One region of the Streptosporangium sp. H16 genome, then DNA from elsewhere that is predicted to be linked to it. Evidence: predicted binding sites of a transcription regulator. Region 1 holds the regulator's gene; the other holds the start of a gene.
What was found. The regulator LexA, encoded in region 1, represses DNA repair genes until DNA is damaged. The targets are predictions, from matches to a motif close to TCGAACANNTGTTCGA.
Positions count from the first base shown of each region.

Region 2: ruvC (crossover junction endodeoxyribonuclease RuvC) is a predicted target of LexA. The motif match lies at 9,766-9,781, and genes of this name have one in related genera.

Region 1 covers NZ_JBPXMD010000013.1:124,884-136,901, forward strand. The annotation lists gene ACTOQ2_RS22670 (cytochrome P450) at 1-595, shown strand, start outside; gene ACTOQ2_RS22675 (cytochrome P450) at 740-2,014, shown strand; gene ACTOQ2_RS22680 (hypothetical protein) at 2,050-4,419, opposite strand; gene leuS (leucine--tRNA ligase) at 4,970-7,438, shown strand; gene lexA (transcriptional repressor LexA) at 7,660-8,370, opposite strand; gene ACTOQ2_RS22695 (LysM peptidoglycan-binding domain-containing protein) at 9,035-9,301, shown strand; gene nrdR (transcriptional regulator NrdR) at 9,754-10,215, shown strand; gene ACTOQ2_RS22705 (vitamin B12-dependent ribonucleotide reductase) at 10,300-12,018, shown strand, end outside.
Region 2 covers NZ_JBPXMD010000023.1:39,911-51,928, forward strand. The annotation lists gene ACTOQ2_RS31280 (DUF349 domain-containing protein) at 1-429, shown strand, start outside; gene ACTOQ2_RS31285 (RelA/SpoT family protein) at 636-2,831, opposite strand; gene ACTOQ2_RS31290 (adenine phosphoribosyltransferase) at 3,069-3,587, opposite strand; gene secF (protein translocase subunit SecF) at 3,843-4,919, opposite strand; gene secD (protein translocase subunit SecD) at 4,919-6,685, opposite strand; gene yajC (preprotein translocase subunit YajC) at 6,770-7,135, opposite strand; gene ruvB (Holliday junction branch migration DNA helicase RuvB) at 7,361-8,419, opposite strand; gene ruvA (Holliday junction branch migration protein RuvA) at 8,532-9,152, opposite strand; gene ruvC (crossover junction endodeoxyribonuclease RuvC) at 9,149-9,733, opposite strand; gene ACTOQ2_RS31325 (cation:proton antiporter) at 9,862-11,154, opposite strand; gene ACTOQ2_RS31330 (YebC/PmpR family DNA-binding transcriptional regulator) at 11,228-11,980, opposite strand; gene pdxT (pyridoxal 5'-phosphate synthase glutaminase subunit PdxT) at 11,984-12,018, opposite strand, start outside.

The DNA.
Region 1 (12,018 bases):
GGCCGCCGAGGAGGGAGACAACCTCATCACCGCCCTGACCAGCGCCAACATCGACGGTGAGAAGCTGACGATGCAGGAGCTCGGCTCGTTCTTCATCCTGCTGGTGGTGGCGGGCAACGAGACCACCCGCAACGCCATCTCCCACGGCCTGCGCCTGTTCACCGAGCATCCCGGCCAGCGGGAGCTGCTGCTGCAGGACCTCGACGGGCGCCTGCCCGGTGCCGTCGAGGAGATCGTCCGCCTCGCCTCGCCCGTCGCCTGGATGCGCCGCAGCCTCACCCGCGACCACGAGATGAACGGCCACCTCTACCGCGCGGGGGAGAAGGTCCTGCTGTACTACTGGGCCGCCAACCGCGACGAGAGCGTCTTCACCGACCCGTACCGCTTCGACATCCGGCGTACCGAGGGGCCGCACGTCGGCTTCGGTGGCCCGGGGCCGCACTTCTGCCTGGGCGCCCACCTCGCCCGCCGAGAGATCACCGTGATGTTCCGCGAGTTGTTCACCCGCCTGCCCGGAATCCGTTCCGTGGGGGAGCCCGACCGTCTGCGTTCCAGCTTCATCAACGGCATCAAGCACCTTGACTGCGACTTCTGAGGACGGCGTCGAGCATCTCGACCGCGACTTCCGTGCGCCGCCCGGGGACATCGCGTTGACGCGAGCGTTTGCTTCCCCGAATTCCGGGAGTCGCCGAGGGGCTCGCATTGACGCAAGCGTTTGCTTTCCCAAAGGATGGGCGCCATGAGCGTGACGCCAGCCGAGCGGAAGCCGATCGTCTCCGCCGGCGACTTCGATCTGTCGGACCACGACTTCTGGTCCAGGCCCATGCCGGAGCGGGAGCACGCCTTCCGGCTCCTGAGGGAGCTGGAGCGTCCCGTTTTCTACCAGGAGATGGAGAACCCGCTGATCCCGCGAGGGCCCGGCTACCACGCGCTGGTCAAGCACGCCGACATCCTGGAGGCCAGCCGCACTCCCGAGGTGTTCTGCTCGGGAGACGGCGGGGCCACCAACATCCTCGACATGCCCGCCGAGTTCGCCGAGTACTTCGGTTCGATGATCAATATGGACGATCCCCGGCACGCGCGGCTGCGCAGGATCGTGTCCCGGGCGTTCACCCCGAAGATGATCAAGCAGTTCGAGGCCGACGTCGACGCCGCGGCCGTGCGGATCGTGGACGATCTGATCGCGAAGGGGCCCGGCTGTGACTTCGTGACCGAGGTGGCCGCCAAGCTGCCCCTGAAGATCATCTGCGACATGATGGGGATACCGGAGACGGACTACCGCGCTGTCTTCGACAGATCCAACATCATCCTCGGAGGGTTCGACCCCGAGTACGTCGGCCTCGACATGAACACCGTCGCGGAGAGGCTGCTGACCGCAGGGATGGAGCTCCAGCAGCTCGTCCAGGACCTCGCCGCGCACCGGGCGGAACATCCCACGGCCGACCTCACCTCGTCGCTGGTCAACGCCAACATCGACGGTGAGAAGCTGACGATGCAGGAGCTCGGCTCGTTCTTCATCCTGCTGGTGGTGGCGGGCAACGAGACCACCCGCAACGCCATCTCCCACGGCCTGCGCCTGTTCACCGAGCATCCCGGCCAGCGGGAGCTGCTGCTGCAGGACCTCGACGGGCGCCTGCCCGGTGCCGTCGAGGAGATCGTCCGCCTCGCCTCACCGGTCAACTACATGCGCAGAAAGGTCACCCGCGACCACGAGATGAACGGCCACCTCTACCGCGCGGGGGAGAAGGTCGTGTTCTACTACTGGGCCGCCAACCGCGACGAGAGCGTCTTCGCCGACCCGCTCCGCTTCGACATCACCCGCAGTCCCAACCCCCATATCGGCTTCGGCGGCCCGGGACCGCACTTCTGCCTGGGCGCCCACCTCGCCCGCCGAGAGATCACCGTCATGTTCCGCGAGTTGCTCCGTCGCGTCCCGCGGATCGAGGGAGGCGCTCCCGAACGGCTCCACTCCAGCTTCATCAACGGGATCAAGCGGATGGAGTGCACCTTCTAAGCCGTTCGCGGCTTTCGGGAACTCCTACGGGGTGGTCACTGCCCCGCCGTGCGGATCGACTTGAAGACGGTGTTGATGTCGGGGAGCAATTCCTTCCTGCTGTCCGGCACCGACATGTAGACGATCGAGGGCAGGTCGGCGCCGGTGCTCACCGCCGCCACGACCATGGTCGTCTTCGAGTCGCCCGAGGTGATCTCGTACGCCGCGAGCTGGCCGGGCAGGCCGTTCACCGACAGGGTCTGCTGGGCGGTCTTGCGGGCGGTGTTGCCCTCGGGGAAGAACTTGTTGCGCCCGCTGGAGGCCACCGCGTTGATCACCGGTGCGAGGTTCTCCGGTGAGGTGTACTTGCTCTTCAGGCGCGGGGAGAGCGGGCCCGACATCAGCTGCGCGAACTGGGTCTTGCCCGTGGAGTCCGTACCCGCCGGGAGATACTGGCGGGTCGTGAAGCCGTAGGAGGCGGGCATGCCGGGACGCTGGTCCTGCCGCCAGGGGGCGCCGAGCTGCGGCAGGGTGATCCCCGCCTGCTGGTCGGTGAGCGTGCCCGCCACCGGCGACGCCTCACCGGTGAAGCGCGGCAGGCGGCCGATGGCGGCGGGCTTGGCCGGTTTCTTGGTGGCCGCCGCGGAGGGCTTGGGGTCGGAGGGGATCTCCTCGCCGCCGGCCAGCGGCCCGGCCAGGAACGCCCAGAGCACCGCGCCGAGCAGCGCGATGACCACGGACCCGGCCAGCGCGAAGATCCAGACTGGCCGTCCCCGCTCCCCGAGCTCGTCCTCGTCCTCGATGGCCTGGTAGTTGTCGCCGAAGACCGTGTTCCACAGCTCCTGTTGGCGCTCGGGCGGAGGTGTCTTCGGGCCGCTGATCTGGCCCGCGGTGACGAACGGCTTGTTCGGGTCGGAGGGGTCGCGGCTCAGGTGATGGCCGGGCTGGCCCGGATGCCCAGGCTGGCCGGGGTGACCGCCATGTCCGGGCTGGCCCGGCTGGCCCGGGTGGCCGGGCTGGGGCTGGGACGGCCCGGGGCCGGCTCCGGGGTGAACGGGGGCCTGGGGGGCGGGTGCGCCGGAGGCCGCCGCGTTCGCGGCCTGGGCCCACATGGCGGGGGTGTCCGGCACGCCGTAGCTGCGCCGCGCGTTCCCGGTGCCGTCGCCGTTCGGGGCGCCGTTCGGGGCGCCGGCCTCAGGTGAGGCGCCCCCAAAGGGGGGACCACCGGGGGCGACGCCGGAAGGGCCGCCCTGGGCGTTTCCCTGAGCGGTGCCGGGATGGCCGTTCCCGAACGGAACGGCCGGAGCGTCGGTGCCCGCCCAGGAGACGGGGAACGCCGAGGTCTGCGCCTCGGCGGGACCCGCGTTCCCCGAGGAGGGGACCGGAGGCCACGCGCCACCGCCCGCCGGGGCCGCGGGTGGCCAGGGGGCGTTCTCCGCCGGCGCAGGTGAGGACGGCCACCCACCGTTCTCCGTCGGCTGTGCCGGAGGCCAGGCGGGGGCGTCGGTTCCTGGCGCGGTGGCCTGCCACGTCTCGCCCGCCGGTGCACCGGAACCCTGGCGGCGCGCGTCCCCCTGCGGGCTGGTCGCCTGTGCCCAGCCGTCCCCCTGCGGGCTGGTCGCCTGTGCCCAGCCGTTGTTCTGCGGGCTGGTCGCCTGTGCCCAGCCGTCGGCCTGCGGGCTCTGCGTACGGCCGTCGTTGGTCGGTACGCCGGCCTGCGCCCAGCCGTTGGAAGAGCCGGTCTGGAGGGCGGAGGTGGGCTGGGCGTTGCGGTCCTGTGGCGGCGTGGACTGCGGCCATCCGTTGTTCGGGGAGGACGGGTGGCCGTCGCCGTCGGCCTGCGGACCCGAGGCCTGCGCCCAGCCGTCCTGCGCGGAGGTGGATTGCGGCCATCCGTTGCCGGGGGAGGTCTGGTGCGAGCCGTCGGCGCCCTGCGGGCCGGAGGCCTGCGCCCAGCCGTCACCTTGAGCGTTTGATCCCTGCGTGCCTGATCCCTGCGGACCGGAGGCCTGAGACCAGCCGTCACCCTGGGGGGCGGTCGCCTGCGCCCAGCCGTCGTTGCGCGGGCTGAAAGCCTCCGACCAGCTGTCGCTCCGGGGGTTCGACGCCTGTGCCCAGCCGTTGTCCTGGGGGCTGGTCGCCTGTGCCCAGCCGTCGGCCTGCGGGCGCTGTGTGCGGCCGTCGTCGTGGGGCGGGGGGCTCTGAGGCCGGCCGCCGGGAGAATCCGCCGGGGAGGCGGCGGGACGCTGCCCCTCGCCGCCGGGTGAGGTCTGCCACGAGGAGCCGTTGCCGCCCTGTGACTCGTCCTGCGGGCGAGGGAGCCGAGGGCCGGTACCGAGGGGGTCGTTCGTCCACGGGGGCGACGGCTCGGCAGCCTCCGGCCATGCCGAAGGCAGGTGGGACTGGCTGGACTGCTCCGAGGCCATGCTTTCCTTACCTCCCGCGCGGGTGCCCGAATTAGGCGTATTGGGCATGGTCTCACGTGAGACGGGGGGGCTCGCAGGGAAACCGGAGAACGCCCCCCTGAACTGGAGTCCGGTGGGGTCGGTCGGTGGATCCTGCATCGGCAGGCCGACCTCCATCGGATCCGGGCCCTGCCCCGGCTCTGCTGAATGTGCCACGGTTAGAAGAGTAAACGTGAGAGACATACGAGGTCACAACAGGCGCATAGCCATCGGGTCTCGTTGACCCGCGAGTACGGGAACCCCATTCTGCCGACCTGGCCGGATCCTGTCCCCCGCTTGCCGCGATCGGCCCTGTTTTCCCTGGCCATGAATACGCCTTGCGGGCTGCGATAGTCTTGGTCTATGCGTGCCGCGACCCTGCTTATCGGGCCGCATCGGCTTTCCCGTCCCTGAGTGCCCTGCCGATGCGGCTGCCCTCCGCGTGAGCGGGGGGTTTTTGCATTGGGCCGGACGGGTCAGACCATCCACGCAGACACACCCCGAGGAAACCGACGTGAGCGAGCGAGCCGACATGCAGAGCGACGAGCAGCACTATGACCCGCAGGCCCTGCAGGTCAAGTGGCAGCGCAGGTGGGAGGAACTGGACCCCTTCCGGGCCTCCGACGACCCCGCCGACCCGCGTGAGCGGCGCTACATGCTCGACATGTTCTCCTACCCCTCGGGCGACCTGCACATGGGACACGCCGAGGTGTTCGCCCTGGGCGACGTCATCTCCCGCTACTGGGTCCAGCGCGGCTACAACGTGCTGCACCCCGTCGGCTGGGACTCCTTCGGCCTGCCCGCCGAGAACGCCGCGATCAAGCACGACGCGCACCCGGCGGAGTGGACCTACGCCAACATCGAGACCCAGGCCAACTCCTACCGGCGCTACGCGATCTCCTTCGACTGGTCCCGCCGCCTGCACACCAGCGACACCTCGTACTACAAGTGGACTCAGTGGCTGTTCAACCGCTTCTTCGAGCGCGGCCTGGCCTACCGCAAGGGCGGCCTGGTCAACTGGTGCCCGAACGACCAGACCGTGCTGGCCAACGAGCAGGTCAAGGACGGCAAGTGCGAGCGCTGCGGCGCCGAGGTCGTCCGCCGCGAGCTGACCCAGTGGTATTTCAAGATCACTGATTACGCCGACCGGCTGCTGGACGACATGGCCCTGCTGGAGGGCGGCTGGTCCGAGCGGGTGCTGACCATGCAGCGCAACTGGATCGGCCGGTCCGAGGGCGCCGACGTCAACTTCGTGATCGAGGGCCGCGACGAGCCGGTCACCGTCTACACCACCCGTCCCGACACCCTGTACGGCGCCACCTTCTTCGTGGTCGCCCCGGACGCGCCGCTGGCCGAGGAGATCGTCACCGACGACCGGCGCGAGGCGTTCGAGGCCTACCGGGTCGAGGTCTCCAAGCTGTCCGACATCGACCGGCTGTCCACGGAGAAGGAGAAGACCGGCGTCTTCCTGGGCCGGTACGCCATCAACCCGGTCAACGGCGAGCGCATGCCGGTCTGGGCGGCCGACTACGTGCTGTCCGACTACGGCCACGGCGCCATCATGGCCGTGCCCGCGCACGACCAGCGCGACCTGGACTTCGCCCGCGCCTTCGACCTGCCGGTACGGGTGGTCGTGCACACCGGCCTGGCCGATCCGGGCGAGACCGGCGTCGCCACCTCCGGTGACGGCGCGATGGTCAACTCCGGCCCGCTGGACGGCCTGGCCAAGACCGAGGCGATCCGGAAGATCATTGAGGTGCTGAGCGAGCGGGGCACCGGACGGTTCACGGTCAACTTCCGGCTGCGCGACTGGCTGCTGTCCCGCCAGCGCTTCTGGGGCTGCCCGATCCCGATCATCCACTGCGCCGACTGCGGCGAGGTCCCCGTCCCCGACGACCAGTTGCCCGTCACCCTGCCCGACATGCGCGGCGAGGCCCTGGCACCCAAGGGCGTCTCGCCGCTGGCCTCGGCCGAGGACTGGGTGAACGTCTCCTGTCCCAAGTGCGGCGGCCCGGCCAAGCGCGACACCGACACGATGGACACCTTCGTCGACTCCTCGTGGTACTTCCTGCGCTACGTCGACCCGGCGTACGAGGACGGCCCGTTCGACGTCGAGCGCGTCCGCAGGTGGGGGCCGATCGACCAGTACATCGGCGGCGTCGAGCACGCCGTGCTGCACCTGCTGTACGCCAGGTTCTTCACCAAGGTCCTGCACGACATGGGGATGATCGACTTTGTCGAGCCCTTCACCCGCCTGCTGAACCAGGGGCAGGTCATCAACCAGGGCAAGGCGATGTCCAAGTCGCTGGGCAACGGCGTCGACCTGGGCCAGCAGATCGACGCCTACGGTGTCGACGCGGTCAGGCTGACCGTCGTCTTCGCCGGACCGCCCGAGGAGGACATCGACTGGGCCGACGTCTCCCCGGCGGCGTCGCAGAAGTTCCTGGCCCGCGCGTTCCGGGTGATGGCCGAGGCCGGCGCGGCCTCGGCGCCCGGGGTGGACGTCACCGCCGGAGACCTGAACCTGCGCAAGGTCGTCCACCACACCATCGACGAGGTCACCAAGCTGGTCGACTCCCACCGCTTCAACGTCGCGGTGGCCCGCATGATGGAGCTGACGAGCGCGGCCCGCAAGGCCATCGACTCCGGGCCCGGCGCCGCCGACCCTGCGGTCAGGGAGGCCGCCGAGACCCTGGCGGTCATGCTGTCCCTGGTCGCGCCGTACGCGGCGGAGGAGGGCTGGGAGCGGCTGGGACACTCCGCCTCGGTCGCCACCGCTGGCTGGCCGGTCGCCGACCCGGCACTGCTGGTCCAGGAGTCGGTCACCTGCGTCGTCCAGGTCGCGGGCAAGGTGCGCGACCGGCTGGAGGTCTCCCCGGAGATCTCCGAGGCGGACCTGGAGGCGCTGGCCCTGGCGTCGGAGAAGGTCCGGTCCTTCCTGCCCGGAGCGCCGCGAAAGGTGATCGTCCGCGCGCCCAAGCTGGTCAACATCGTTCCCTAGACGGCCGGGGAAGCTCTGAGAACGCCGGAGGGGTGGTGTCCCGACATCGGGACACCACCCCTCCGGCGTGTCGCGCGCCCTCCGGCGTGTCGCGCGGAGGCCGGAGGCGCGTGGTGTGGAACTCGCGTCGGAACGACGTGTTTCGAAGCTCGCTCAGCAGGCGCGGAGAAGAACGGTCCGGAGCTCGCCCCGGGACGCTCGCGTCAGAGCTCGCGGTCGCGTCAGAGCTTGCGGAGGACCGCCACGACCTTGCCGAGCACGGTGGCCTCGTCACCCGGGATCGGGTCGTAGTTGGGGTTGTGCGGGACCAGCCAGACATGGCCGTCTCTGCGCTTGAAGGTCTTGACCGTGGCCTCGCCGTCGATCATCGCCGCGACCACGTCGCCGTTGTCGGCGACCGGCTGCTGGCGTACGACCACCCAGTCACCGTTGGCGATGGCGGCCTCGATCATCGAGTCACCGGTCACCTGGAGGAGGAAGAGGGTGCCCTCGCCGACAAGCTGCTTGGGCAGGGCGAAGACGTCCTCGATGCTCTCCTCGGCGAGGATGGGACCACCGGCGGCGATCCGGCCCACCAGGGGGACGTAGGCGGCGGTCGGGCGGCTGACCGGGGCCTCGTCCTCGCCGGAGTCGGGGTCCACCCACAGCACGGGCTCGCCGGGAAGGCGGACCTCCAGGGCGCGGGGGCGGTGCGGATCACGCCGCAGGTAGCCCTTGCGCTGCAAAGCCGTCAGCTGGTGCGACACGCTGGAGGTGCTGGTGAGCTGCACCGCCTCACCGATCTCCCGCATGGACGGCGGGTAGCCGCGCTGCTGCACGGAATCGCGGATCACCTCAAGGATCTTCCGCTGCCTGGGGGTGAGGCCAAGGGAGTCACGCCTTCGCACTGCCAGGTCGCTGGCGGCCGAACCGTTCTCTTTGTGCTGGCTCATACGAACTCCTCGCCTCCCGGTCTGTATTTAACGCGTCGCACACAGCGACCATACCTCGGCCGAAGATCATATTCAAACAATTGTTCGAATGTCCTCGAAATCGGCGACGCCGTGGTGTACAACATCGTACGGGAGTTCGATCGACATCGTGTTCGATTCGCCGATCTTTCTTCGACATATGTTCGGCCAGGTCGAGGGGATGGGGGTCACCATGAAACCGACCACGACGACACCGCGATCCAGGACCGCGACGGCATCCCGGGCGGCGCGGCGATCACCGGAGGCGCCGCGCCTGCGGCTCGTGCCGCCCCCGCGGCCGGAGCTGGAGCCGGAGGCCGAGCGAAGGTCCGAGACGGGATCCGGGCGGGAGTCCAGGCAGGGGTCCGAGTGGGTGTCCGAGCGGGCGTCCGGGCGCGAATCCGGGCAGGGGTCCGGCCCGGAGTCCGGGCGGCCGTCCGGGCGTGAGCGGAGACGGCGACCCGGTCGCGAGCCGGGCCGGAGGCCTGGCCGTGAGCCGGAGCGAGGGCTCGGGGGCGGATCCGGGCCGAGGAGGGCGCCGGGATCGGCGGTGGCGCCCGTGGTGCGGGCCCGCCGTTCCGGCGTCGCCCGTCCGGCGCCCGTCCGACGGCCACTCCGGCTCACCAGGCGTGGAAGGATTGTGGCGGTGACGGTGCTCGCGCTCCTCACCCTGGGGGTGCTCTGGATCGGCGGGCGCATCGACATGGCCTCGGCGGGCGGGCGGCCGGACCTCGAGGGCCTTCCCCGGATCACGGTGCACGCGGGCGACACGCTGTGGGAGATCGCGGACGCGTTGACGGAGGAGGCCGACGCCGGCCCCATGGTCCGCCGTGTCATGGACCTCAACGGGCTGTCCGGCTCGACGGTCCGGCCCGGGACCCGGCTCTATCTCCCCGAGGGCCTCGTCCGCTGAGACCCGGGAGGGCCTGTCCCCCGAGGCGGGCACTCGAGGCGGGACTCCCGAGGTGGGGGAGGGGTGGCGGCGTACGTGGGGGAGGGGTCCGAGAGGGCGGTCGGCGGGCGGGGAGAGGGAGTGCGGGGCGTCTCGCCTGACAGATCGCCCGGGGCGTGTGTGAGGGAAGGGGTGCCCGGGACGAGAGGGGTCTCGCCCGGGTGGCGACACGCCGGAATGTGACGGCTGATCAGCGACTTCGTCCGGCAAGGTCGTTTCAACTTGCGTTCATGGTCGCGCACTTCTACGGTTGGACCACAACATCTAGTGGCTGCATCGCAACCCTTCACCACAGATTGTGTTTCCATTACCGCGCCTCGACTATTCGAAGGTGTGTGCGCGAGCGTCTGGGCGTGCGCGTGGTGGGTAGGTGAAGTGGGTCGGCCGCTTCGGTAGTCAAGGAGGCGACACGCGTGCATTGTCCGTTCTGTCGCCATCTCGACACGCGAGTCATCGACAGCCGGGCCACCGAGGACGGTGGGGCCATCCGCCGCAGGCGCACATGCTCCGAATGCGGGCGCAGGTTCACCACGCAGGAGACCGTCCTGCTCATGGTGAGCAAGCGCAGCGGTGTGACGGAGCCGTTCTTCAGGGACAAGGTGATCGCCGGGGTCCGGCGGGCCTGCCAGGGGCGGTCCGTCAGCGAGGACTCCCTGGCGCAGCTGGGCCAGCGGGTCGAGGAGAGCATCCGGGCCACCGGGTGCGCCGAGATCGCGGCCCACGAGGTCGGGCTGGCCATCCTGGGCCCGCTCCGCGAGCTGGACGAGGTGGCTTACCTGCGGTTCGCCTCCGTCTACCGGGGGTTCGAGACCCTGGCCGACTTCGAGGCGGAGATCGAGCGGCTCCGGGCGGAGCGCTCCACCGAGCAGGACTGATGCAGACCCCGGGCGCCGGGGGTGAGGCGGCGCGTTGGTGTGGTCCGATTCGAGGGTTCTACGGAGCCCCAGGAGGGGGAAGTCATGACGGAGACTGTCGGCGCGGTGACACGTGGGGGCAAGAGGCCTCGCAAGGGCCTGAAGATGAAGCGCATCTTCACCACGCCAGGCGTGCATCCCTATGACGAGCTGACCTGGGAGCGCCGCGACGTCGTCATGACCAACTGGCGCGACGGCTCGATCAACTTCGAGCAGCGCGGCGTCGAGTTCCCCCAGTCGTGGTCGGTCAACGCCGCCAACATCGTGACCACCAAGTACTTCCGCGGCGCGGTCGGCACCCCGCAGCGGGAGTGGAGCCTCAAGCAGCTGGTCGACCGGGTGGTGGGCGTCTACACGCGTACGGCGGTCGAGCACGGCTACTTCGCCACCGACGAGGACGCCGAGATCTTCGACCACGAGCTCAAGCACGCTCTGGTCAACCAGGTCTTCAGCTTCAACTCGCCCGTCTGGTTCAACGTCGGCACCGCGTCGCCGCAGCAGGTCAGCGCCTGCTTCATCCTGGCCGTCGACGACCAGATGGAGTCGATCCTCGACTGGTACAAGGAAGAGGGCGTGATCTTCAAGGGAGGTTCGGGCTCCGGCGTCAACCTCTCCCGGATCCGTTCCTCCAAGGAACTGCTCTCCAGCGGCGGCACCGCCAGCGGCCCGGTCTCCTTCATGCGCGGCGCCGACGCCTCCGCGGGCACCATCAAGTCCGGGGGCGCCACCCGCCGCGCCGCCAAGATGGTCGTCCTCGACGTCGACCACCCCGACATCGAGGAGTTCGTCGAGACCAAGGCGCGCGAGGAGGACAAGATCCGCGCCCTCCGCGACGCCGGGTTCGACATGGACCTGGGCGGCAAGGACATCGTCTCCGTCCAGTACCAGAACGCCAACAACTCCGTGCGCGTCTCCGACGAGTTCATGCGCGCGGTGGAGAACGGCGAGGAGTTCGGCCTGCGCGCCCGCCTCACCGGCGAGGTCATCGAGAAGATCGACGCCAGAGAGCTGTTCCGCAAGATGGGCAAGGCCGCGTGGGAGTGCGCCGACCCCGGCCTCCAGTACGACGACACGATCAACGACTGGCACACCAGCCCGGAGACGGGCCGCATCACCGCCAGCAACCCCTGCTCGGAATACCTGCACCTGGACAACTCCTCGTGCAACCTGGCGAGCATCAACCTGCTGAAGTTCCTGAAGGACGACGACACCTTCGACATCGCGAACTTCGTGAAGATCACCGAGCTGGTCATCACCGCGATGGACGTCTCCATCACCTTCGCCGACTTCCCCACCGAGAAGATCGACGAGACCACTCGCGCCTACCGCCAGCTGGGTATCGGCTACGCCAACCTCGGCGCGCTGCTCATGGCCACCGGCCACGCCTACGACTCCGACGGCGGCCGGGCGGTCGCCGGGGCCATCACCTCGCTGATGACCGGCGTCTCCTACCGCCGCAGCGCCGAACTGGCCGCGGTCGTGGGCCCGTACGACGGCTACGCCCGCAACGCCGACGCGCACAAGCGGGTCATGCGCAAGCACAACGACGCGAACGACGCCCTGCGCACGTTCGACGAGATCGACGGGGCCATCCACCGCGAGGCCTCCAGGCAGTGGGCCGAGTGTCTTCGCATCGGCGACAAAAACGGATACAGAAACGCGCAGGCGTCGTTGTTGGCGCCCACCGGGTGCCTGACGGGTGAAACGCTGATCACCACGGACCGGGGACTCGTCCGCCTGGCCGAGATCGCGGACGTGTACGGC
Region 2 (12,018 bases), on a different contig from region 1:
GAGCGCGACGCCTCGCTGGCGGCCAACGCCGAGATCAAGGAGCAGCTCCTGGTCGAGGCGGAGAAGATCCTTCCGGTCACCGACGCCCGCGCCGCCAGGGGCGCCCTGCGCAACCTCCTGGAGCGCTGGGAGGCCGCGGGCCCGGTCCCGCGCGAGCAGCGCGACCGCCTGGAGGGTGGCCTGCGCAAGATCGACGAGGCGGTCCGCAAGGCCGAGGAGACGGAGTGGAAGCGCTCCAACCCCGAGGCCCGCGCCCGCGCCCAGAACACGGTCGACCAGCTACGCAAGTCGATCGCGCAGCTGGAGAGCCGCCTGGCCAAGGCCAGGGACGCGGGCAAGGACAAGGACGTCAAGGACTCCGAGGAGGCCCTGGCCGCCCGCCGTTCCTGGCTGGAGGAGGCGGAGCGCACGCTCGCCGAGTTCTCCTGACGCCCGGCGCCGTCACCGGCTGACGACGCGACCCCGGGGCCGCGGGGGCACTTCCACCACGGGAGTGCCCCTCGCGGCCCCGCCGCCTGTGGCGGGGCGGACGGACACGGAAAGGCACTGCCGGACACGGCCGGGCCGGGTCGCGAGACGGGCGGGGTCGCCGGAGGGACGGAGCGGGCGGTACGGGACGGAGCGGGCGGTAGCCCTCAGGAACCGGCGCCGCTGACCCGGTAGACGTCGTAGACGCCCTGGATGTTGCGGACGGCCTTCAGGACGTGGCCCAGGTGCTTGGGATCGCCCATCTCGAAAGTGAACTTGCTGATCGCTACCCTGTCCCTGGACGTCGTCACCGACGCCGACAGGATGTTGACGTGCTGGTCGGAGAGGGTGCGGGTCACGTCGGAGAGCAGCCGGGGCCGGTCGAGCGCCTCGACCTGCAGCGCGACCAGGAACACCGAGTCGTCGGCGGCGGACCAGGCGACCTCGACCAGGCGGTCGGGCTCGGACTGGAGCTGGTCCATGTTGGGACAGTTGGTGCGGTGCACCGACACGCCGTGCCCGCGAGTGACGAAGCCCACGATCTCGTCGCCGGGCACGGGGGTGCAACATCGCGACAGGCGTACCCAGACGTCGGAGTCGCCCGCGACGACCACTCCCGCGCCGCCGCTGCCGCGGGGGCGCCCGCGCAGCTTGGTCGGCACGGAGGTCTCGGCGATGTCGTCCTCGGCGCCCTCGACTCCCCCGATGGACGTCACGAGCTTCTGCACGACCGTCTGCGCGGCCACGTGGCCCTCACCGACGGCCGCGTAGAGCGCGGAGACGTCCGGGTAGCGCAGGTCCCTGGCGAGGGCCAGGAGGGACTCTCCGGACATCAGGCGCTGCAGCGGCAGGCCCTGCTTGCGCATGGCGCGGCCGATCGCCTCCTTGCCCGCCTCGATCGCGGTCTCGCGGCGCTCCTTGGAGAACCACTGCCGGATCTTGTTGCGGGCCCGGCCGGACTTGACGAACTTCAGCCAGTCGCGCGAGGGGCCCGCGTCGGGCGACTTGGAGGTGAAGATCTCCACCGTGTCGCCGTTGCCCAGGCGCGACTCCAGGGGCACCAGGCGGCCGTTGACCCTGGCCCCGATGCAGCGGTGGCCCACCTCGGTGTGCACGGCGTAGGCGAAGTCGACGGGCGTCGCGTTCTCCGGCAGGGCGATGACCTGGCCCCTGGGGGTGAAGACGTAGACCTCGGAGACCGACAGGTCGAACCTGAGCGACTCCAGGAACTCGCCCGGGTCGGCGGTCTCCTTCTGCCAGTCGAGGAGCTGGCGCAGCCAGGCCATGTCGCTGGCGGGCTTCAGCTTCGTCCCGGGAGGACCGGAGACGGTCATGTCCTCCTTGTACTTCCAGTGCGCCGCCACGCCGTACTCGGCCCTGTGGTGCATGCCGTGGGTGCGGATCTGCAGCTCCACCGGCTTGCCCTCGGGGCCGATGACCGTGGTGTGCAGCGACTGGTACATGTTGAACTTGGGCATCGCGATGTAGTCCTTGAACCGGCCGGGGACCGGGTTCCATCGCGCGTGGATCGTGCCGAGCGCCGCGTAGCAGTCGCGGACCGAGTCGACCAGCACCCGGATGCCGACCAGGTCGTAGATGTCGTCGAAGGCGACGTCCCTGGCGATCATCTTCTGGTAGACGGAGTAGTAGTGCTTGGGGCGGCCCTTGACGGCCGCGCGGATCTTGGCGTCGCGCAGGTCTCCGGAGACCTTCTCGATGACCTCCTGCAGGAACAGGTCCCTGCGCGGGGCCCGCTCCGACACCATCCGGGCGATCTCGTCGTACCGCTTGGGATAGAGCATGGCGAACGCGAGGTCCTCCAGCTCCCACTTGATGGTGTTCATGCCCAGCCGGTGGGCGAGCGGCGCGAAGATCTCCAGCGTCTCCCGCGACTTCTGGTGCCGCTTGTGCTCGGGCAGGTAGCGCATGGTGCGCATGTTGTGCAGCCGGTCGGCGAGCTTGATCACCAGCACCCGGATGTCGCGGGACATCGCGACGACCATCTTGCGTACGGTCTCGGCCTCGGCCGCGGCGCCGAACTTGACCTTGTCGAGCTTGGTGACGCCGTCGACCAGCAGCGCGATGTTGTCGCCGAAGTCCGAGCGCAGCTCGTCGAGACCGTAGGCGGTGTCCTCGACGGTGTCGTGCAGCAGCGCCGCGCACAGCGTCTCGTCGTCGGTGCCGAGCTCGGCCAGGATCGTGGCCACCGCCAGCGGATGGGTGATGTACGGGTCACCGCTCTTACGCTTCTGGTCGCGGTGGTGGTAGGCGGCCACGTCGTAGGAGCGCTCGATGAGCCGCAGGTCCGCCTTCGGGTGGGTCGCGCGGACCGTCCGGAACAGCGGCTCCAGGACCGGATTCATGCCGCCACCCCACTGTCCCCCAAAACGTGCGAGCCTTCGCCTTACCGCCGGCTTCTCCTCGGCGGCTCCGGACATGGCGGAACCGGCATCGCCTGCTGGGACGGCCGTCTCGGGACCGCCACCGCCGGCGGTCGCGTCGGGGACGACCACATCACGGGGCACTCAGACTCCTTACGTTCGAGTCCAGATCCCTCAGTGTATCCAGACGGGGTTGTGTGCATTTGTCCGCGGGGTCGATCAGACGACGACGAGGGGGTGCAACTCCACGTCGGTCAGGCGCTCGCGGCCCTTGAGGAAGGCCAGCTCCATGAGCACGGCGATCGCAACGACGTCGGCGCCCGCCCTGCGGACCAGCTCCACCGCCGCGCGCGCCGTACCTCCGGTGGCGAGCACGTCATCGACGATGAGGACGCGCTCCCCGGGGGTGAAGGCGTCCCGGTGAACCTCGATGGTGGCGGAGCCGTACTCCAGATCGTAGGACGCCTCAAGCGTCTCAGAGGGCAGTTTGCCTTTCTTCCGTACCGGGACGAAGCCCGCGCCCGCCCGAATGGCGACCGGGGCGGCCAGGATGAACCCCCGCGCCTCGATTCCGACGATCTTGTCCACCTCGTACAGCCCGGCCAGCTCCTCGGTCACCGCGGTGAACGCCACCGGGTCGGCGAGCAGGGGGGTGATGTCCTTGAACAGCACTCCGGGCTGCGGGTAGTCGGGCACGTCGCGGATGCGGTCGAGGATCAGGCTGCTCAGCTCGGTCATGGTCGGCGCTCCTGTGGAGATCTCGGGGTGGGAAACACCGGGGGGCCGGTGGTGCCGGGGGCGGTGGAGAAGGCGGGGAGGTACGGGAAAGGCGCAGGGAAACCGGGAAACCGGGGAACCGGGGAACCGGTGGCGCCGGAGAGAGCGGGAAGGTGCGGGAGACACCGGAAAACGGTGGCGCGGGGAAGGCTGCGACAGGTAAGGAAAACGCCTCCGCTCCCTGTGCGGGGAGCGGAGGCGCGGACGTGCTCGTGCTTACTTCTTCCTCCGCTTGTCACCGGCCGGAGAGGTCCGGCTGGCGACCGTGGCGGCACCGTTGGAGGCCCCGGCCCCGTTGGAGGCCCCGGCGGTGACCGGCTGGCGCACCGTCTTGACCCCGGAACCGCCTCCGTGCGCGGCGAGCCTCTTGGCGATCTCGGTGTAGAGCGTCTCGCGCTCCTTCAGCGTGACCAGCAGCGGCGTCGCGACGCACAGCGAGGAGTAGGTGCCGACGATCATGCCGACGAACAGCGACAGCGACAGGTCCTTCAGCGTTCCCGCGCCGAACAGCGTGGTGCCGATGAAGAGGATCGCCGCGACCGGCAGGATCGCCACCAGGGTGGTGTTCAGCGACCGGATCAGCGTGTGGTTCAGCGCGTTGTTGGCGGCCTCGGTGTAGGTGATCTTGGAGGTCCTGCCGATCTTGGCGGTGACCTCCTTGATCATGTCGAAGACGACGACGGCGTCGTACAGCGAGTATCCGAGGATCGTCAGGAAGCCCAGCAGGGTCGCCGGGGTGACCTCGAAGCCGGACCAGGCGTAGACGCCGGCGGTGATCACCAGGTCGTGCAGCAGCGCCACGACGGCGGCCAGCGCCATCTTCCACTCGAAGGCCATCGTCAGGTACAGGATGATCGCCAGCATGAAGACGATGAGTCCGATGACGGCCTTGTTGGCCACCTGACCGCCCCACGAGGCACCGATCACCTGCAGGTTGACCTGGTCCACCGGCAGCTTGAACGCGGTGGAGACGGCCTTCTGCATCTTGGTGACCTGGTCGGCCGGGAGGCTCTCCGTGGTGACCCGCCAGCCGTTCTGGGTCGTCTGCGCGATGACCTGGTGCGCGCCGGCGTCGGTGAACGTGGCGCGCACCTGCTCGATGTTGGCGGTCGGCGCCTTGAAGGAGAAGACCGACCCGCCCTTGAACTCCACACCCAGGTTGAGGCCGTTGAAGACCAGACCGGCGATGGAGATCACCAGCAGGATTGCGGAAAGGGTGTACCAGAGCTTCTTGCGGCCGACGAAGTCGACGTCGACCTCGCCCCGGTACAGCCGGCGCGCGATGCCGGACATCAGGCCTCCTGCGGAACGGTCTTGGGAGCGACGGGAGCCTCACTCATGCGCTCGGCGTCGAGCCCGGAGAGCTTGTGCCCCTTGGCGAAGAACTTCAGCTTGGCCAGCATCGCGACGAACGGCTTGGTGAACATGAACACCACGGCGATGTCGATGAGCGTGGTCAGGCCCATGGCGAAGGCGAACCCGGCCACACCGCCGACCGCCAGGAAGTAGAGCACCACGGCGGCGATGAACATGACGGCGTCGGCGATGAGGATCGTCCGCCGGGCGCGGACCCAGGCGACCTCGATGGCCGTGCGCAGCGAGCGCCGGCCCTCCTTCATCTCGTCGCGGATCCGTTCGAAGTAGACGATGAACGAGTCCGCGGTGATACCGATCGAGACGATCAGTCCGATGATGTGCGGCAGCGAGAGGCGGAAGCCCGCGAACGTGCCGAGCAGCACGACGGACTGGTAGGTCACGACCGTGGCCACCAGGAGGCTCAGCACCGACACGATGCCCAGACCCCGGTAGTAGAGCATCGAGTAGACCACGACCAGCAGGAGGCCGATCGCGCCCGCGATGAGACCGCCGCGCAGCTGGTCGGCACCCAGCGTGGAGGAGACCTCCTCGATGGAGCTCTTCTCGAACTTCAGCGGCAGCGCGCCGTACTTGAGCTGGTTGGCCAGCTCGTCGGCCGTCACCTGGGTGAAGCTGCCGGAGATCTGCGCCCGGCCGCCGTTGATGGGCTCCTGGATGACGGGTGCGGAGATGACCACGCCGTCGAGGACCATGGCGACCTGGTTGCGGGGAGCCTGTGAGTTGAAGGCGGTGGTGGTGACCTTCGACCACTGGTCGGGGCCCTGGCCCTTGAAGGCGAGCTGGACGAGCCACTCACCGGTGGTCTGGTCGACGCCGGAGGACGCACTGTCGATCGAGGTGCCGGTCACGGCCGCCTTGTCCAGCACGAACTTGGTGCTGCCGTCCTGGCTGCAGCCGACGTACTGCTTGTCCGGCGCGTCCTGGGCGCCCACCCCCGCGTCCTTGGCGCAGTCGAGCGTCTCGAACCGCTTGAGCGCCGCGGGGTCGATGCCGGTGGTGTCGACGCCCGCCATGGGGTCGTCGGGCGACGTCGGCGGGGCCGTCGGCGGGGCGCTGGCGTCCGGGGCCGCGCTCTTGCCCGGCTTGGCCGACTTGTCACCCTTGTCGCCGCTCGGCTCGGCGGAGGGCGCGGGAGTGGCGCCGGGGCTCGGGTTGGTCAGCGCCGACGACAGGGCGCGGCCGGCCGGGGAGGCTCCCGTGTCGGGCGCGGCGGTCGCGCCGGGCTTCGGAGTCCCCGACTCGGCGGGCTCGGACTCCTTGTCGCCCTTGCGCCCGGAGGCGGTGGGCGAGGGAGTCGGCGTCGGCGCCTGGGTGGAGAGCTGGCCCGGGGGCGGAGGCGACCCGGCCCCGATCGCCAGCACTTGGCGGAACCTCAGCTCCGCGGTGGTGCCGACCAGCTTGACGACTTCCTCCTGGCCAGCTCCGGGAACGGAGATGACGATGTTGTCACCGGATTTGGCGACCTCTGCGTCGGAGATGCCGCTGCCGTTCACCCGCTCGCGGATGATGTTCACGGCGAGGTCGAGGCTCTCCTGTGAGGGAGCGCTCCCGTTCGGCGTGACGGGCTGCAGCGTCACGGTCGTGCCGCCGGCGAGGTCGAGGCCATACTCCGGGGTGTACGCCTTGTTGAGGAGCATCGCCCCGCCCATGGCGAGAATGATCGCCAGAAGCACCAGGAGCATGCGCCCCGGTCTGCTCTGGCCGCTGGTCGGTCGGGCCACTGGTCGTCAGTTCTTTCGGTTATAGGGGGTTGGAGGTGAGGCTACTCACGGCTTCTTGCTCGTCGTGTCGTGGTCTGCACCCTGCTGTTCCGCCGTCTCCACGACACCGTGGTCGACAGCCTTGACATTCTCCTCCTCCGCGTCGTCAACGGGAACCAGGACACGGCCGATGGCCGCCTTGACCCAGCGGGTCTCCACGCCGGGGGCGATCTCCAGGATCACGTCGTCGGCGTCGATGGCCACCACGGTCGCGAAAAGACCCGTCGTGGTCATGACGCCGGTGCCCGGCGTGAGACTGTTCTGCATCTTGACCTGCTCCTGCTGCCGCTTGCGCTGCGGCCGGATGAGCAGGAAGTAGAACACCACGACCATGAGAGCGATCATGATCAGGCTCGAATAGTTGCCGCCCACAGGGCCGCTCCCTCTCTTGAGATTGACCGGCGGAAGCCGGACGTCACATACGGCCACGCCGCTCAGCACGTCAGCCTACACAGCCAGCCAAGGCTCGGAGTTTAGGCGAGCTGTTAAGAGCGCGGCAACGAAGTCACGTTTTGGCGCGCAGGGAAGTTCCCATTTCGATACGGTTGTCATCGATCTGTGATCAATTCTGTACGACTTCCCTACCGACTCCCAACGTTAGACGGCCCCGAGATCATCCTCAAGATCGATGAGAAACGAGGCTCCGAAGGCGTCCGGCGGGGGCGTCAGCCCCAGATGTGTCCAGGCCGCCGCGGTCGCCACCCGGCCACGGGGGGTGCGGGCCAGCAGTCCCTGCCGCACCAGGAACGGCTCGGCGACCACCTCCACCGTCTCCGGCTCCTCCCCCACCGCGACCGCCAGTGTCGACAGCCCCACCGGCCCGCCGCCGAACTTGCGCAGCAGCGCCCCGAGAACCGCCCGGTCGAGCCGGTCGAGCCCCTCGGCGTCGACCTCGTAGAGGTTGAGCGCGGCGGAGGCGACATCCCTGGTGACGACGCCCTCGGCGCGCACCTCGGCGAAGTCGCGGACCCGGCGCAGCAGCCGGTTGGCGATGCGGGGGGTGCCCCGGGAGCGGCCGGCGATCTCGCGGGCGGCGTCGCCGGGGAGCGTGACGCCCAGCAGGCGCGAGGAGCGGTGCAGCACCTCCTCCAGCTCGGCGACCCCGTAAAAGTCCATGTGCGCGACGAAACCGAAGCGGTCGCGCAGCGGCGCGGGGAGCATGCCGGCCCGGGTGGTGGCGCCGACCAGGGTGAACGGAGCGATCTCCAGCGGGATCGCGGTCGCCCCAGGGCCCTTGCCCACCACGATGTCGACGCGGAAGTCCTCCATCGCGAGGTAGAGCATCTCCTCGGCGGGCCTGGCCATCCGGTGGATCTCGTCGATGAACAGGACCTCGCCCTCGGAGAGGGTCGACAGGATCGCCGCGAGGTCGCCGGCCCGCTCCAGCGCGGGCCCCGAGGTGATCCTGAGGGGCACGGAGAGCTCGGTCGCGATGATCATGGAGAGGGTCGTCTTGCCCAGCCCGGGTCCGCCGCTCATCAGCACGTGGTCCGGTGGCCGGTTGCGCCGCAGCGCGCTCTGCAGCACCAGCGACAGCTGCTCGCGCACCCGCGCCTGGCCGATGAACTCCTCCAGCCGCTTGGGCCGCAGCGCCGCCTCGATGTATCTCTCGTCGCCCTCGGCGTCCGGCGACACCAGATCACGGTCGGAACTCACGCCGCCCCTCCCCTGCTCGCCGCGCGGCGGAACCGCCGGAGCCCCTCATGGCACCGCGCGACGGCCCCGCCCACCGTCTCCCGGCACACGTCTCGTACGGCGCGCTCGCCCCTCATCGCACGCTCAGCGCGCGGAGCGCGGCCTTGAGCAGGGCCGCCACCTGCGGGGTGCGGCCCTCGGCCAGCTCGGCGTCGGCCTGCGGCTCGACGGTGGCGACCGCCTCGTCGGCGTCTCGCCCCGAGTAGCCCAGACCGACCAGCCCGGAGTGGACCTGGGCGCGCCAGGCGGGCGCGGCGGCGCGGCCGTCGAGCGCGGCGCTGACGGCCTCCTCCGGCGTGCCGAGCTTGTTCTTGAGGTCGACGATGATCCGCTGGGCGCCCTTCGGGCCCACCCCGGGGACCCTGGTCAGCGCCTTGACGTCGGCGGAGGCCACCGCCACCCGGAGCGCGTTGGGAGTGTGCACGGCCAGCATCGCCAGGGCGACCTTGGGGCCGACCCCGCTCGCCGTCTGCAGCATCTCGAAGATGGCGCGCTCGTCGTCGGTGACGAAGCCGAACAGGGTGAGCGACTCCTCGCGGACCACCAGCGAGGTGGCGAGCCTGGCCTCCTCGCCCGTCCTGAGCGTCGCCAGCGTGCCCGGCGTGCAGTGCACGAGGACCCCCACCCCGCCGACCTCGACGACCGCCCCGTCAGCGGCGATCGCGGTCACCTGTCCTCGCACCGAGGCGATCACTTCGCGGTTCCTCTCGGGTGTCCGGCCCTGCCACGGCCTCGGAAGTAGGCGGCGGGGGTGGTGGTGGCGCTCGCCGCCTTCGCGGCGGCCTCGGCCAGCCTGCTCTGGGCCCCGCCCCGCCACACATGGCAGATCGCGAGGGCGAGCGCGTCGGCGGCGTCGGCGGGCTTGGGCATGGCGTCCAGCCGCAGCAGGCGGGTCACCATCGTGCCGACCTGCTGCTTGTCGGCCGTGCCACTGCCGGTGATGGCGGCCTTGACCTCGGACGGCGTGTGCAGCGCGACCGGCAGGCCCCTGCGGGACGCGCACAGGATCGCCACGGCGGAGGCCTGCGCGGTGCCCATCACGGTCCTGAGGTTGTGCTGGGCGAAGACCCGCTCCACGGCCACCGCGTCGGGCCGGACCTCGTCGAGCCACCGCTCGATGCCCGTCTCGATCGCCACCAGCCGGGCGCCGATCTCGTCGTCGGCGGGGGTGCGGACGACCCCGACCTTGACCAGGCTCAGCGGCGCGCCGGGCCGCCCCTCGACGGCGCCGAGCCCGCATCGGGTAAGCCCGGGATCGACCCCCATCACCCGCAACTCGGGCAACCGCACCGACACGCCTCCGCTCGCCGAACACCTGTTCGGTGGCAGACTCTACCGCGTGGGAGCGGCCCGCGCACGGCTCTTCCCCGGCCCGCCGGAGGGGCCGCGAGCGGGTCCCGGGCTCACAGGTGCTGGGCGGCGGGTTCCGCGTCCTCGTCGTCCTCGTCGTCCTCGTCGCTCTTCTTGTCGCGCAGCCGGTCCAGGCGGTTCATCACCGGCGAGGCCGAGATCCCGTGGATGGCCAGGGAGGCCAGCACGGTGAAGGCGACCACGGCCCAGAGCTCCTCGGCGGGCACGCCGAAGTCGGCCTGGCCGAGGGCGTAGGCGAGGTAGAACAGCGAGCCGATGCCGCGGATGCCGAAGAACGCCGTCGCGACGCGCTCGCGCGGTCCCGCCCTGCCGCCCAGCTCGGCGAGCCAGCCGGTCAGCGGCCGGATGACCAGCAGCAGCAGTAGTCCGACCGCGGCGCCCCGCCAGGTGAGCGCGGACAGGCCGCCCATCGCGACGAAACCGCCGAGCAGCATGATCAGCCAGGCGGTGAACAGCCGCTCGAGCTGCTCGATGAAGCCGTGCAGCACCCCGTTGTAGCCGTGGCTGCGCTCGGCCGCCCTGATGGTGCAGGCGGTCACGAACACCGCGATGAAACCGTAGCCGTGCACCAGCTCGGTGAGGCCGTAGGCCAGGAACGTCGCGGCCAGCGCCACGAAGCCGTCGCGGTGCTCGGCCAGCCGCAGGTCGGACTTCTGGGCGCGGAAGAAGAGCCGCCCCAGACCCTTGCCGATCAGCAGGCCGCACACCACGCCCGCGGCGCACCGGTAGAGCAGGTCCACCAGCGTCCACTCGGCGACCCAGCCGACACCCCCGCTGACGGCCAGCGCGATCGCGGCGTACACCAGGGGGAAGGCCAGGCCGTCGTTGAGGCCCGCCTCGGAGGTGAGGGTGAAGCGGACCTCGTCGTCGGCCTTCTCCGAGTCGACGGGCTCGCCGACCTGCACGTCGGAGGCGAGCACCGGGTCGGTCGGCGCGAGCACCGCGCCCAGCAGCAGCGCCGCGGCCAGGGGCCAGCCGAGCAGGCCGTACGCCGCGGCGGCCACGGCGAGGACGGTCAGCGGGAGCGTCCACCCCAGCAGGCGCCAGGTCGAGGACCAGTCGCGCCGCCCGAAGGGCCGGTTGATGGCCAGCCCGGCGCCCATGAGCGAGATCAGCACGCAGATCTCGGTGGCGTGCTCGACCAGCGCCCGGTGAGCCACCGGATCGGGATCGGGCAGCTCCAGGGGCAGGACATAGAGGAGGAGGCCGCCCAGCAGGCAGGCCAGCGGGAGCGAGAAGGGACGGCGGTTGAGGAGCCGCGGCAGCGTGGCCGCGAGCAGCGCGGCGACGCCCGCCACGGCAAAGATCAGGTCAGGATTGCCCATTGTCCGCGTGATATGCCCTTGACCACGCGGACAAACCTCGCAGACAACACGAGGTCACACCGAATGGCCCGGGTTACGCGTCGAGCTTCTCCATGACCTCGTCGGAGACGTCGAAGTTGGCCCAGACGTTCTGCACGTCGTCGCTGTCCTCGAGGGCGTCGATCAGCCTGAAGACCTTGCGGGCGCCGTCCTCGTCCAGCGGGACGTTCATCGTCGGCATGAAACCGGACTCGGCCGAGTCGTAGTCGATCCCGGCCTCCTGCAGGGCCTTGCGGACCGGGACGAGGTCGGTGGCCTCGGAGACGACCTCGAACTGGTCGCCCAGGTCGTTGACCTCCTCGGCGCCCGCGTCGAGGACCGCGACCAGCACGTCGTCCTCGGCCAGCTCACCCTTGGGGACGAGCACGACGCCCTTGCGGTTGAACATGTAGGACACCGAGCCGGGGTCGGCCAGCGAGCCGCCGTTGCGGGTCAGCGCGACGCGGACCTCGGAGGCGGCGCGGTTGCGGTTGTCGGTGAGGCACTCGATCAGCACCGCGACGCCGCCGGGGGCGTAACCCTCGTACATGATGGTCTGCCAGTCGGCGCCGCCGGCCTCCAGGCCGCCGCCGCGCTTACGGGCACGCTCGATGTTGTCGATCGGGACCGAGCTCTTGCGCGCCTTGGTGATGGCGTCGTACAGCGTCGGGTTGCCGTCCGGATCGGGTCCGCCGGTCCGGGCCGCGACCTCGATGTTCTTGATGAGCTTGGCGAACAGCTTGCCGCGCTTGGAGTCGAGCGCGGCCTTCTTGTGCTTCGTCGTCGCCCATTTGGAGTGGCCGGACATCGCCTAGAGCTCCCTCACCATCTCAGCGAAATATGAAT